Regions from separate parts of the Shewanella rhizosphaerae genome, predicted to be linked through region 1. Evidence: riboswitches for the same ligand, from Rfam matches in the RefSeq annotation. Region 1 holds a riboswitch; the other holds the start of a gene.
What was found. A riboswitch is a leader RNA that binds a small molecule or an ion and turns the genes downstream of it on or off. The one in region 1 is predicted to bind lysine.

Region 1 (7,569 bases):
GACTACTTTACCCAGTATCTGCTGCAGCAGGGCTTTATCGTGTTCCAGCTGGATAACCGCGGCTCGGCCCATCGTGGTACCAAGTTCGAGCAGGTGATCTACAAGCATCTGGGCGAGGCCGAGGTGAATGACCAGAAGGCCGGTGTCGATTACCTGCGTAGCCTCAGCTATGTTGATGGCAAGAATATCGCTATCTATGGCCACAGCTATGGTGGCTACATGGCGCTGATGAGCCTGTTTAAGGCGCCGGATTACTTCAAGGCGGCTATCTCGGGTGCCCCCGTGACCGACTGGTCTCTGTATGACAGCCACTACACAGAGCGTTACCTATCGCATCCGGCGACCAATGCCGAAGGCTATGAGGCCTCTAGCGTACTGCCGTACGTCAAAGGCTATCAGTCAGGGCTACTCATGTACCACGGTATGGCCGACGACAACGTGTTATTTGAAAACAGCACCCGGGTCTATAAGGCGTTGCAGGACGAGGGCAAGCTGTTCCAAATGATTGATTATCCCGGCTCTAAGCACTCGATGCGCGGTGAGAAGGTGCGTACCCACCTCTATCGCTCACTGGCCGACTTCCTCGACAGGCAGCTGAAACACTAAGTTATCGGCGCTAGGCCTTAGCAAAACAAAAGCCCTGTTGCTTATCGAAAGCAGCAGGGCTTTTTGTTGTGAGAGTCGTAAATTTCGATGGGGAAGCGAGAATGCCTTACTAGTTGAATATGAGTTTTCAGAAGAAACTTTTAAGTCAGGTTTCTAATGATTTACAAATCAGAGTCAAAGGCCCATCCATCATTTGGGGTTTAATTAACTCTGCATCATGGCAACAACTGGCTGATAACGCGAAGCCATGTAAGTAGTCAGCGAGTAAATCTAGACTATCTTTTTCTGTTTTCTCGTCTAGTGCTAAAGGGGCGATAATATTTCTATAACGCTCGGTAAATATTTGGGCAGGACCCAGGGATGTCATCCCTAACATGATTTGTAGTAGCCCGTTGTATTGCTGCAACAATTCAATATAGCTGACACATAAACGCCTTAATTCGCCTTGCCAATCAGGGTCTGCTTGAGGTTGATAGACTTCGGATACGAGCGAAGAGGTAAGGGCTTCTAACAATGCATTCTTGTTTTTAAAATAGTGATAGATTGCCATTGGATCCACGTTTAATTCTGTTGCCAATGAGCGGATACTCGGTGTTTTACTATCTCTTTTCATCAAAGACTTAGCTGCTTCTAGTATGCTTTGCGCACTTAACTGCGACTGTTTTCCATTAGGGCGTCCACGTTTCTTTTCATTGACACTCATTTGAGCTCCCGATAAACTTACTATTATTTCTACGGCGTAGAAATTATTTTAAACCATATTTTAGCTTGGCTCAATCACCATAAACTTGACGAGGTGCTCATGGCAAACATCGTATTCATTGCAACCAGTTTAGATGGATATATCGCAGATAAGCGAGGCAAACTCGACTGGCTACATTCAGTTCCTAATCCAAACAATATTGATACGGGATTTGTCGCTTTGATGGAGAGAGTTGACGGCTTAGTAATGGGGCGGAATACCTTAGATATGGTGCTGAGTTTTGATTGTGACTGGCCTTATAGTAAGCCGGTGTTTGTGTTGAGTAACACTATGACCGAAGTTCCTCAAGGTTATGAAGATAAAGTTTTTTTAGTTAAAGGGAAGCTAGTTGATATTATCGCTGACTTGAATGCGAAGGGATTCAATGAGCTATACATTGACGGTGGAGTGACGATTCAAAATTTCCTTAAAGAAGATCTGATCGATGAAATGGTGATTACTCGTTTTCCTATTTTACTTGGTGGTGGAGTCCCCCTATTTGGTGAACTTGAAAGCCCACTAAGTTTTAACGTGATTAAGAGTGAAGTGGTATTAGATTCTTTGACCCAAACCACTTATCACCGAAAGAGAGCATAGAGACTTTCTTGTCGGAGAGTCGTGAATGTTCGAAAGGCCGACTCGATACTCAGGTATCGTTTTGGTTAGGTCTAAATCCTTCCCTAGGATTCTAGACATTCCCCATTTCCCTGTGGGTCAGGGAGGAAATGCCTTGAAATGTCGGGAACATTTCAAGGCCCTGGCCACCGGGGATAACTCTCCATAAACAGAGACAAATCCATGTACAAATACCAAGTCTTTCCATCCATGGGCTTTGGCATAAGTGTTCTAGACACAAATCGCCTCTTAGCCCATCCATGGGCTCCGGGGATAAGTATATCCCTATACAAATCCCCTCTATGGCCTTCTGACCTCCATGGAAGGAGGAAATGCCTTGAAATGTCTGGAACATTTCAGGCCCTGGCCACCGGGAATAATTCTCCATAAACAGAAAATCCATGTACAAAAAAGCCAGTCGTTAGACTGGCTTTTTAATCGAATCACATTTGCGCTAGCTGGATGTGATTTATGCTTCTTCTAAGTTACCGCAGAAACGATAGCCTTCGCCGTGGATGGTGGCGATGATTTCTGGCGTATCTGGCAAGCTTTCGAAGTGTTTACGGATGCGACGAATGGTCACGTCCACGGTACGGTCGTGTGGCTTAAGCTCACGGCCTGTCATCTTCATCAGCAGGTCGGCACGGGTCAGGATCTTGCCTGGGTTCTCAACGAAGTGCAGCATGGCGCGGAACTCACTGCGGGGCAGCTTGTACGACTCGCCTTGTGGGCTTACCAGTGAACGGCTGTTGATCTCTAGGCTCCAACCGTTGAAGCGGTAGAATTCTACGGCACTCTTTTCTTCGGTTTCGCCGCCAGTGCTGTTGACGCGAGTCAGCAGGTTGCGTGCACGGATAGTCAGTTCGCGTGGGTTAAATGGCTTGGTGATATAGTCATCGGCACCAATTTCCAGACCCAAGATCTTGTCAACTTCGTTGTCACGGCCGGTAAGGAAGATAAGGCCGATGTTATTGATTTCACGAAGTTCACGCGCAAGCAGCAGACCATTCTTACCTGGTAGGTTGATATCCATAACCACAAGATTGATCTTGTTTTCCTGCATGGCTTTATGCATCTCTGCGCCGTCATTGGCTTCAGTTACCACATATCCTTCAGCCTCGAAAATACTTCTTAGCGTGTTCCGGGTAACGGCTTCATCTTCAACGATCAGAATGTGCGGGTTTTGCATATTTATTTACCTAATATTTGTTTAAAACTGTTCTAACCATGAGCGCTAGTTGGTGCTGCTGCGCCCTATCTGTCTTCGCGACAATTACCGAACTCACGTAGTGCTTTTATCAAACCCAATTGGTACAGCAACACACTTCATGATTAGTAAAGTATACGTATCTCTTTCAAAAGACACGCGAACTGTTACTCACTTCGATTAACAATAGTTGGGAATAGTTCCGTTAACTATGTAATATTTTCAAGTTTAAATGCTAAATCAGCCTAAGCTCACATTTTATACAGGAAATTGACTAACTTTTGATGACCTTGTCGTCGACAAGATGTAACAAAAAGTATTTCATCGTGAGATGAGTGGAAGTGAATCAACGAACTTATTGTACTCGTTTTAGTCATTTGTTAACAAATGAAATGTTAACAAAATTCCTTTGAGATTTGATGTAAATCACATTTGTGTTCATAAGGTCATGATTTTAATGGTATTAATAAAATTTAATAAAGTGACCTGTCTCACACCTCTAGGAAGGCGGAGGAATTTTGCTATAATCGACGGAATCTAATTTAGGAATATTTTAGTGATGAGTACAGCAAGAGAACACCTTTGGCAATGCTATCAGCAAACGCAGTTCTTACTTACACAACCTTTCTCCCCTTCGTTATCATTTGCAATCATTACCGCTCATAATCCTAAAGGCCAACACCTTTCTCCCTCGCAAAACCGTCTCCTCGACAAACAGCTTCAACGTCATATTCAACGTCTTCAATATCCTTATCGTGCTCTGATTGGCGCCTCCAGTGACAGAGGTCATATGGAGAAGAGCTGGGCCGTGTCTATCGATAAGGCCGCAGCCGTAGCTCTTGGCAAGGTGTTTAATCAAAACGCCATCTATTTTGTCGATGAGGACGAGCTGCAACTGGTGCCTTGTCTGGTGGAGTATGACGAGCTCACCCTGGGCAAGTTTTCTGCCCGGGTCTGTCTGGTCAGCGAGCTGCCCGACATCAGCCGCTAGCAGGCGGGGGAACTTGAGAGGCTTTCATCAAGACAGGCTAAAATATCGTTGACTTTTTATTCTGTTATTTGATAGTTTTCTTGCATCCTAACCTTAAGGTTAGTGATACAGAAGAGGAGCGTTAACTAGGTAGTAAGCCCGAGGAGTCCAAACTCCGTTGACGGTTTATGAGGGAGATTAACGCCGAGGTAAAGAGATGTTTGGTTTCATCTGTTTATCGGTCGACTGGGCTGAATCCCACCGATTGTCACCTGTTTTTTGGTGGAGAGCTTCTGGTGGCAATCGCTGTTTCCCGTCTTGGGGTGCGTCATCTTTGCACCAGGCTCTTCGAACGAAGTAAGTTCGGAGCGTATTCAATGTTATCTATTTTTTTTGTGTCATCGTCAGCTACTTGGGTTGAGGTGCGCTAATGTCTATTGTTGTTGCTAAGTTTGGTGGAACCTCTGTCGCCGATTATGAGGCGATGAACCGCTGCGCCGATATCGTATTGGCCAATCCTGAAACCCGCGTGGTGGTCGTCAGCGCCTCGAGCGGTGTGACCAATCTGCTGGTGGAGCTAACTCAGGATAATGTGGACTTTGAGCGTCGTCAGCAGCTGCTCAAGGCGATCGCCTCGATTCAATATAAGATCCTCGACGAGTTGGGTCAGCCCCATGATGTGGCCGCTCGCCTCGATGCCATCTTAAGTAAGATTGCCAGCCTGAGTGAGTCGCTCTCCCAAAACCGTAATAAGGCGACTACAGACGAACTGCTTGCCCAGGGTGAGCAGTGCTCATCTGTCTTGTTTGCTGCCGTGCTGAGAGAGAAGGGCGAGCGGGCGAGCGCCTTCGATGTGCGTCAGGTGATGCGCACCGACAGTCATTTCGGTCGCGCCGAGCCGCAGATAGAAGCGCTTAAGCAGCTTTGCACTGAGCATCTGTTGCCCCTGCTTAGTGAGCAACGAATCGTGACCCAAGGTTTTATCGGCGCCGATGAACAGGGAGCCACCACCACGTTAGGCCGTGGGGGCAGCGACTACTCTGCTGCCCTACTTGCCGAGGCGCTGGATGCGTCTGCGGTTGAGATCTGGACAGATGTGCCGGGTATCTTCACGACAGATCCACGCCTTGCACCGAATGCGCGTCCTATCCCTGAGATCAGTTTCAACGAGGCGGCCGAGATGGCCACCTTTGGTGCCAAGGTGCTGCACCCGGCAACCATTTTGCCGGCGGTCAGACACAAGATTCAGGTGTTTGTCGGTTCCAGCAAGGCGCCTGAGCTCGGTGGCACCTGGATTCGTCATCAGGTGAACGACGAGCCTATCTATCGCGCCGTGGCGGTGCGACGTGACCAGACTCTACTTAATCTGCATAGCCTACAGATGCTGCACGCCCAAGGCTTCCTGGCCGAGACCTTTGCCACCCTGGCGCGCCACAAGATCAGTGTGGACTTAATCACCACCTCAGAGGTGAACGTCTCTCTGACGCTAGATAAGACGGGCTCAGATTCGGCCGGAAACAGCCTGCTGAGCGAGGCCTTGTTGCAGGAGCTGTCGCAGCATTGCCGGGTGCGGGTAGAAGATGGCCTGGCGCTGGTGGCGATAGTGGGCAATAAGATTGCCACCACGTCGGGTGTGTGTCGCCGCGTGTTCGAGGTGTTAGAGCCCCACAATGTGCGCATGATCTGTCAGGGCGCCAGCCCACACAACTTATGTGTCCTGGTGGCCGAGTCTGAGGCGGCTCAGGTCGTCAGCGCCCTGCATCAAAACTTGTTCGAAGGGTCGCTATGAAGCCGGGTCGTTCCACGCTAAAGATTGGCGAGCTCGCCACAGGCCAAGATCTCGAGCTGAACCTATTTGAGTTTGCCCCAGTGGTGCAGACAGGGCCGAGTGTCTACATACAGGCCAACGTCCACGGCGCCGAGGTGCAGGGCAATGCGGTGATTTATCAGCTGATGCAGGCGCTCGAAGGCTGCGAGCTGCGCGGCAAGATCACCCTGGTGCCTCTGGCCAATCCGTTGGGGATCAATCAGAAGAGTGGCGAGTTTACCCTGGGCCGGTTCGACCCCATAACAGGGGTAAACTGGAACCGCGAATATCTCGATCATAAGCTGGATATTGCTAGCTGGTATCAGGGCCATAAACACCTGAACGATGCCGAGCTGATCGCCCATTTCAGGGCCTTGCTGGTCGAGCGTTGCTATAGCCGTCTGCATGAGCCCTGGGGGATCACCACGGGCCATCGTCTGGCGGTGAGCCTGCAGCAGATGGGCCATGAGGCGGATATAGTGCTGGATCTGCATACTGGCCCTAAGTCGTGTAAGCATCTCTATTGCCCCGAGTATGATAAAGACGCTGCCAAGTATTTCTCTATTCCCTACACCCTGTTGATCCCCAACGAGTTTGGCGGTGCCATGGATGAGTCTATCTTCTGTCCCTGGTGGCAGCTGAGTGAATACCTGGCCACTCAGGGGCGCGAGATTGAGGTGCCCGTATCGGCCTTTACTCTGGAGCTTGGCAGTCAGGAGAATGTCGACCTGGCCGATGCCCTGGTGGATGTCGAAGGGATCATGGCCTATCTCAGCAAGCGCGGCGTAATAAGTGAGCGGGTTGAGCCAGCTGAGATGCCACGCTACGCCTGTTACCTGAAAGACTATAAGAAGTATCATGCGCCGCAAGGCGGCTTGGTGGAGTATAAGGCGAAGGTTGGGCAGCCGCTTGTGGCTGGAGAACCGCTCGCCAACATCTTGCGTGTCGACAGATATGGCGAGGAGGATGCGATAGTGCCTCTGAGTCTGCCGGTGGACTGTGTGCCCGTACTACATTTTGCCTCGGCGTCTGTGTATCAAGGCACAGAGCTCTATAAGGTGATGACAAAGGTATTTGCGCTTTAGGTTTGGCTTTTAGCCTGGTGGATTTGTACTTCATCGTTCAGTGCTTGGTTTAGTCGCCTTTCGCGTTATCAATAAAAAAGGGAGCCAAGTGGCTCCCTTTTTCTGTTCAAGCTATCTGCTTACTTGCGACGACGTAGCGCGGCAAATGGTAGCATCAGCAGAGCGAACCAACCCAGTGAACCACCACCTGAAGATTTCTCTTCCTTGGCGTTAACTGTGATAGTCGCCGTACCCGCTTCACTCTCTAGCTCACCATCGCTGGCAACGACAGAGAAGGTCAGGGTGTTGTTACCTGCTGGAGCAGTAAACTTAATTTCTGCGCCACCGTTGTTGAAGGTAACAGGTGTACCTGCAGTCTGTGTCCAAGTGTAGGTCAGGCTGTCACCATCAACGTCTTTGCCATTGGCCTTAGCGGTTACCACGAAGCCTTCGGTACTTGTCATACCTGTAGGAGCCACGGTAGGTGCATCGTTGATGTTGTTAACCATAACATTAACAGTGGTCGCTGCGTTCAGGTTGCCTTCGGCATCCTTAGAG
Region 2 (7,569 bases), 2.2 Mb from region 1:
GCACTACCTGTCACAACAGCGAAGCCAACTTCCACAAGAATGGTAACTTCGCCGAAGGTGGTCTGGGCTGTGTGGCCTGTCACAACAATGGTCAGGATCGCCGCGCCGGCAACTCTTCACCAGGATTCGGTCCTATGGTGCACAGCATGCACTGGGGTGTGGGCAGCAAGAGCCTGGATGAGAATGGCAAGGAAGTGTCTAACTCTGCCAGCGTGATCGCACCGCAGACCGGCTGTGTGGCCTGTCACGACAGCGGTGTGGTTGACCTGAAAGCCGTACCAAATCAGTTCATCAAAGCACGTGCCTATGGTGTAAGCAACAAGATGGCCAGCCCAATCACGGCCAACTGTTACGCCTGCCATAACGATGACAGCGCGCTGAACCACATGATGCAAAACGGCGGTACCACCACGGAAGATGTACCTGCTACCGAGTGGTACAAGCTCAGCACCACCGAGTCCTGTGCAACCTGTCACGCCGAAGGCAGCAGTTTTGGTATCGAAAATTACCATAACTTTACCCGCTAACGCCTGAGGTGACAGCAAGGTAATTAAACACTATCCCTAGTTCCAACCAAAGGAGCCCTTCGCCAGGCTCCTTTTTTCTTGGCCCCAGTGGCCATTTTCAGCCTGAGTTAATTTACAAAAGCTACATTAAAGCCAAACTCGCCCACATAAAAATAACAATCGCAAATCTAAGGAAGTTGTACTAGATGAAATTGAATCTTATCGCCTTTGCCGTCGTCGGCGCCTTATCGACCACACTGCTCCTCAGTGGTTGTCAATCAAGCAGCTCTACCACACAGGCCACCGCCAGCATCGAGACGCAAAACCCGCTGATGCAACCAAGCCCCCTGCAATATCAGGCCCCAGATTTTAGCCAGATCAAGGATGAGCATTTTAAGAGCGCCCTAGAGCAAGGCATCAATGAGCATTATGCCCAGGTGCTGACCATTGCCGACAACAGCGAACCCGCCACCTTTGCCAACACTATCGTGGCACTGGAGACCAGCGGCGAGCTGCTGACCCGCGCCTCCAAGGTGTTCTATAACCTAACAGGGTCAAACAGCAACCCAGCGCTGCGTAAGCTTCAGGGCGAGATGGCGCCTAAGATGGCCGCCCACTCGGACAACATCCACCTCAACGGCAAGCTATTTGCCCGCATCGACAGCCTGTATCAGAGCCGAAACACCTTAGGGCTGACCGCCGAAGAGGTGCGCCTCATCGAGATCTACCACCAACGCTTCGTCATGGCCGGTGCCAAGCTAACCGAGGCGCAAAAAGCGCAGATACGCCTGCTTAACGAAGAGCAATCTAAGCTTACCAATGAGTTTGGTCAGCGTCTGCTGAGACTCACCAAGGAGATCGCCGTCGTGGTCGACAGCGTCGATGAGCTAAAGGGACTGTCAGACAGCGAGATCCGCGCCGCCAAGGCCGATGCCAGTGCCGCTGGCCATGAAGGCAAGTATCTCATCAATATCACCAATACCACCCGCCAACCTATCCTGGCCAAGCTTGAAAACCGTGAGCTGCGCCAGAAGGTGTGGCAAGCCTCGTCGACTCGCGGCATGAGCGGTGAGAACGAGACCGCCTCACTGGTTGCCCGCCTGGCACAGCTTCGCGCCGAGCGCGCCCAATTACTGGGTTACAAGAGCTGGGCCGACTACCGCCTGACACCGCAGATGGCCAAGACCCCGGATGCCGTCTACCAGATGTTCGGCTCTATGGTGCCCGCCGTGGTGGCCAACACCCAGAAAGAAGCCGATGATATCCAGGCGATGATCGACAAGACAGGTGGCGACTTCACCCTGGCGCCATGGGACTGGGCGTTTTATGCCGAGAAGGTGCGCAAAGATAAGTTCGACCTGGACGGCGCCGCCATCAAGCCCTACTTCGAATTCAACCGCGTGCTGCAAGACGGCGTTTTCTTCACCCTGGAGCGTCTCTATGGTGTGACCCTCAAGCCGCGCCCGGACTTGCCTGTCTACCATGAAGATGTGAAGGCCTACGAGATGTTTGACGCCGACGGCAGCTCTATGGCGATCTTCTACGCCGACTACTTTGCCCGCGAAGGCAAGCGCGGCGGCGCCTGGATGAGCTCCTTCGTGACCCAGTCTAAGCTGCTAAACCAGAAGCCTGTAGTGGTCAACGTGATGAACATCAAGAAGGCGCCAGAGGGTGAGCCGACCTTCGTCAGCTACGACGAAGTGACCACCATGTTCCACGAGATGGGCCATGGCACCCACGGCATGTTCTCTAAGGTGACCTATCCTAGCCTGTCGGGCACGGCCGTTTCCCGCGACTTTGTAGAGTTCCCCTCGACCTTCGAAGAAGATTGGGCCGCCCACCCCGAGGTACTGGCCAACTACGCCAAGCACTATGAGACAGGCGAAGTGATCCCCGCTGAGCTGCTACAGAAACTGCTGAAATCACGCAGCTTCAACCAAGGCTTCGACACCTTGGAATATATGGCGGCGGCCCTGGTGGATCTCGAGTGGCACTCACTGAGCGCCGACACTCCGCTGCAAGATGTGGCCGAGTTCGAAGCCAAGGCACTTAAGAAACACGGCATCAATATCGCCGCCGTGCCGCCACGCTACAAGTCGACCTACTTTGCCCACGCCTTCCCGGGTGGCTATTCGGCCAGCTACTACGCCTACATGTGGAGCGAGATCCTGGCGGCCGACGCTTTCGCCTATGTGCAGACCCAGGGCGGCCTCAACCGCGAGATAGGCATGAAGTATCGCAAGACCATCCGCGAGGTGGGTAACAGCGTGCCGCCGATGGAAGCGTACAAGGCCTTCCGTGGTCAGGCACCGACCACTGATGCCCTGCTTCAGCGCCGTGGCCTCAACTAATTCCTGCCTCAACGCACTCCCCAGTAATGGGGAGTCACCCATAAAAAAATGCCGCTCTATGAGCGGCATTTTTATATCTAATGAACCTTGATTTGGCGTAGCTGAATTAAGCCGGGCGATTGGCCTTATGGCGCAGCACCAAAACGCTCACCACAAACAGCGCACTACAGGCCGCCAGACCGGCGCCTACGGATTCGGTGAAGCCCAGCACGGTATAGCCCACCAAACTGATCCCCGCCACGATAAGGGCATAGGGCAGCTGAGTCAGCACATGGTCTATGTGGTGACAGTTGGCGCCGGTAGAGGACAAGATGGTGGTGTCCGAGATAGGCGAGCAGTGATCGCCAAACACTGCGCCCGCCAGCACTGAGGCCAGCATAGGCAACATCATGTTGGTATGGGTGCCCATGGCCATGTCGGCGGCGATAGGCAGCATGATGCCGAAGGTGCCCCAGCTGGTGCCGGTAGAGAAGGCGGTCAGGCCCGCCAGCACGAACAGTACGGCTGGCAGTAGCGCGAACGGAATATTACCGGTCGCCAGGCTGGCCATATATTTACCCGTCTCCATCTGGCCTATCACACCGGCGATGGTCCAGGCGAACAGCAGAATATAGATGGCGGGCAGCATAGAGCGGGCACCGGCAATCACGCCTTTGAAGATAAGCGCCTTATCCAGTCCCTGACTGACCACCAATACCAAGGTCGCAGCCAGGCCAACCACGGCGCCGAAGAAGAGCGATGAGGCAACGTCTGTCTTCTCGAAGGCACCAATGACGCTAAAGGGCAGACTCTCTGCCGCCAGGGCGTCGGCGCCACTACCTATCATGAAGTAGATGGTGGCAAACACCAGCACAGTAATAGGCAGGAACAGGCCTAATATCTTGCCAGAATCGGCCTCAGGCAGGTCGCTGTTAGCCCCTGGCGGCAGGCCCTTGGCCTCGTCATACAGGTTGCCCTTCTGGGCGTTGAGTTCATGCTGACGCATGGGTCCCACATCCAGCCCCATGAAGGCGACGCATAGCAGCAAAACCAGGGCGAAGATGGCGTAGAAGTTCATCGGGATCATCTGAATAAACACGCTCAGATGACCGCTGTCGGTGAAACCGTGGGCGGTGAGTATGCCGCCGATCAGCGCGATGATGTACGCGCCCCAGCTAGAGACGGGCGAGATCACACAGATAGGCGCGGCGGTTGAGTCCAGCAGATAAGCCAGTTTGCTGCGCGAGATATAGTATCTGTCGGTGAGCGGTCTGGCGACACTGCCCACCACCAGACTATTGAAGTAATCATCGATAAAGACCACGCAGCCCAGGAACATGGTGAGTAGCTTGGCATCACGCTTGTTGCGAATATGCTGGCGCGCCCAATCGGCAAAGGCCTTGGCGGCGCCGCTGACGGTGATCAGGGCGGTGATCATCCCAAGCAGAATCAAGAAGCCCAGCAGATAGACGTTCCAACTGTTTAGGGCGCCATCATCCCAAAACAGGCCCACCACCTGCTGTCCCAGGTATTGACCCATATCCAGCGGTGAAAAATCGGCAATTAACAGTGCCCCCAGGAGGATCCCCACACCGAGTGAGAGCAGGACGCGGCGGGTAAAGATCGCCAGCAGAATCGCTACCACGGGCGGCAGCAAAGAAAGTGCCGAATCGGCATAACTCAAAGTTGTCATTGTAAAATTTTGTCTTCGTTAAAATACGAATGGAGGGCAACTGAACTGGTGGGATATAGCATGAGATATTACACCTGTCCTATCAGTAGCGCTCCATAGTGATACCCATTCTCGGTATACCTTCCACTTATCAATCCAGATAAGAAGCACTATGGCAGTGCTGCCTCTATTCGATGACAGCCCCAGCGGCAAGCCTTGATCAACTCCACCACTTCGGCACCAAATCCTTTCATATTCGCTTAACGGCATCACCCTAACGAATACTACTGATATTTAATGCACCTCTACGTCTCAGGACGCCTGCCAATGTCACTATCGGCAAACGTGAGGCACATAAAAACACAAGCGGCTTTAAGGACGCTACCTCAAAGCCGCTCCATGTGATCTATATCACACTATATTTTAGATGAACACCAAAGTGCTCACCAAGCATTTACATTTTATTAAAGAAGTTCGAGTAGCTTAGGCACTGCCTCGAACAGATCCGCTTCCAGACCATAGTCGGCTACCTGGAAGATAGGCGCTTCTGGATCTTTGTTGATCGCCACGATCACCTTAGAATCTTTCATCCCCGCAAGGTGCTGGATGGCACCCGAGATACCCACGGCGATATAGAGATCCGGCGCGACAATCTTACCCGTCTGACCCACCTGTAGATCGTTTGGCACGTAACCGGCATCAACCGCGGCGCGCGATGCACCCAGTGCCCCGCCCAGCTTATCGGCCAACTGCTCGAGAATCGCGAAGTTCTCGGCGCTGCCCATGGCGCGGCCACCTGAAACCACCACAGAGGCGGCGCCTAGATCGGGACGCTCTGACACTGACAGGGTCTGAGTCACAAACTCAACATCGCCGCTGTATTCGTTGTCCAGGGTCTGCACCGAGGCGCTACCGTCCTGGGCTACCGCATCGAAGGCGCTGGCGCGAACCGTCATCACCTTGATGTTGTCAAGGCTCTGAACCGTCGCCATGGCGCTACCGGCATAGATAGGACGCACGAAGGTGTCTTCGCTCACCACTTCGACCACTTCAGAAAGCTGCGCCACATCCAGAAGCGCCGCCACACGAGGCAGCACATCTTTACCTACGCTTGAAGCCGCAGCCAGGATGTGTTGATACTCGCTGGCCACTGAGACGATCAGCTGTGACAGGTTTTCGGCGATGGCATTGGCATAAACGCCGCTATCGGCAACCAGTACCTGACGCACACCGGCAAGCTGCTTGGCGCTTTCGGCCGCGGCGCCACAGTTATGACCGGCTACCAGCACATCGACTTCGCTGCCGATAGCCTGGGCACAAGCCACAACCTTGGCGGTATCGAGTTTTAAAGTCGCATTATCATGTTCTGCTATTACTAGAATCGCCATTTAGATCACCTTCGCTTCATTCTTTAGCTTTTCCACCAGCTCCTCGACAGAAGCCACCATAATACCCGCTTGACGCTCGGCAGGCGGTGTCACCTTGAGCACCTTCTGGTGCTGCTTCAGGGTCACGCCCAGGCTGTCTACCGTCACGGTATCGAGCGGCTTACGTTTCGCCTTCATGATGTTAGGTAATTTGGCATAGCGAGGCTCGTTCAGACGCAGGTCTGTGGTGACAATCGCAGGCAGTGGCATCTTAAGGGTCTGCAGGCCGCCGTCGATTTCACGGGTCACCACAAGTTGTTCGCCCTCAACCTTCACCTCAGAGGCAAAGGTAGCCTGAGGCAGTCCAGCCAACGCCGCCAGCATCTGGCCAGTCTGGTTGTTGTCGCCATCGATTGATTGCTTACCCAGCATGATCAGCTGAGCCTGTTCATTGGCTTGAATCGCATTAAGGATCTTTGCAATAGAAAGCGGCGCAAGCTCTTCGTCGGTTTCAACATGAATACCGCGGTCGGCGCCCAGCGCCATCGCCGTGCGTAGCTGCTCTTGCGACGCCTTAGGCCCTATGGTTGCTACCACAATCTCGGTCGCAATACCTGCTTCTTTCAAACGTACCGCTTCTTCTACAGCAATCTCACAAAATGGGTTAATGGCCATCTTCAGATTTGCGGTATCGACATTTGTATTGTCAGCGTTAACCCTGACCTTCACATTAGCATCGACGACGCGTTTAACTGGCACCAATACTTTCATAAGGCTTCCTTCTTACGTCTTTATTCTGGATAACAAATAGTGCATAGCGAAACTATCACCAACTTATGCCACTTTACGTGCTGTTGACGTTAACGTCAACAGGAAGTCATCAGCATCTTTGTATCAGATCAAAAACAGCGTGTTTAGGGGGAAGTAAAGGGTCAAAAAGGGGCGAAAATAGAGAAGCTGAAATAAAATTTACATTAAAGCGTCAAATATTCATTTAATTCGTTTGATAAAACCTTTTTTAGTTTCTATTATTAGCCCTGTAATCCTATTTACTATTTTATTTTTAAGCAGGACATAATTAATATGAGCGAATTTCTAGATATATTGACGCATGGTCGTCGCTTTAAAGCTGCTGTTAAAGATTTGTCGGTAGAAGATTTAAAAGATGTAGCGGTTAAGCTTGAAAAAATCATCACCGAGAAAGAGAAGCAAGCAGAAGAAGAAAGCGCGGTTATGGCCGAGCGCAATGCAAAGATAGAAGAGATTCGCCAACAAATGGAAGCTGTTGGTTTATCAATTGACGATTTAGGTACAGTGGCTGCTAAGCCAGCTCCTAAAAAACGTGCTCCACGCCCACCAAAATATAAAATTGAAGTGAATGGCGAAACGATCACTTGGACGGGTCAGGGTCGCACACCAACCGTATTTAAGAATGAATTAGATAAGGGTCGTTCACTCGAAGACTTCCTTATCTAAGCCTAAACGCCCCACTTAGGGCGTCGCAAGCAAAAGCCAACCTCAAGGTTGGCTTTTTTATTTCTACTCTTTATTTGTGATTAAGCGCGTTTTGCCCTTTATGTCGCTCATTTGCCTTGGCCATCTCTAGAGTATTTTATCTATCCTTATTTAGGTCATTCATTTAGGTCATGCTTCCGGCCATTATTCCTTGCAACTATTTCCGTCAAAGTTAGCCA

Region 2: it holds a riboswitch for lysine, as region 1 does, so the genes downstream of both, K0I63_RS13380 (Na+/H+ antiporter NhaC family protein) here and lysC (lysine-sensitive aspartokinase 3) in region 1, are expected to answer to the same signal.

Annotation. Positions count from the first base shown of each region.
Region 1 is NZ_CP080420.1:889,006-896,574, forward strand. Features, by position in the region: gene K0I63_RS04015 (S9 family peptidase) at 1-606, shown strand, start outside; gene K0I63_RS04020 (TetR/AcrR family transcriptional regulator) at 752-1,309, opposite strand; gene K0I63_RS04025 (dihydrofolate reductase family protein) at 1,409-1,945, shown strand; gene arcA (two-component system response regulator ArcA) at 2,433-3,152, opposite strand; gene K0I63_RS04035 (DUF3293 domain-containing protein) at 3,730-4,161, shown strand; lysine riboswitch at 4,265-4,441, shown strand; gene lysC (lysine-sensitive aspartokinase 3) at 4,571-5,929, shown strand; gene K0I63_RS04045 (succinylglutamate desuccinylase/aspartoacylase family protein) at 5,926-7,032, shown strand; gene K0I63_RS04050 (S8 family serine peptidase) at 7,152-7,569, opposite strand, start outside.
Region 2 is NZ_CP080420.1:3,044,207-3,051,775, forward strand. Features, by position in the region: gene K0I63_RS13370 (multiheme c-type cytochrome) at 1-527, shown strand, start outside; gene K0I63_RS13375 (M3 family metallopeptidase) at 713-2,857, shown strand; gene K0I63_RS13380 (Na+/H+ antiporter NhaC family protein) at 2,964-4,529, opposite strand; lysine riboswitch at 4,608-4,824, opposite strand; gene K0I63_RS13385 (electron transfer flavoprotein subunit alpha/FixB family protein) at 4,973-5,896, opposite strand; gene K0I63_RS13390 (electron transfer flavoprotein subunit beta/FixA family protein) at 5,897-6,646, opposite strand; gene K0I63_RS13395 (H-NS histone family protein) at 6,959-7,351, shown strand.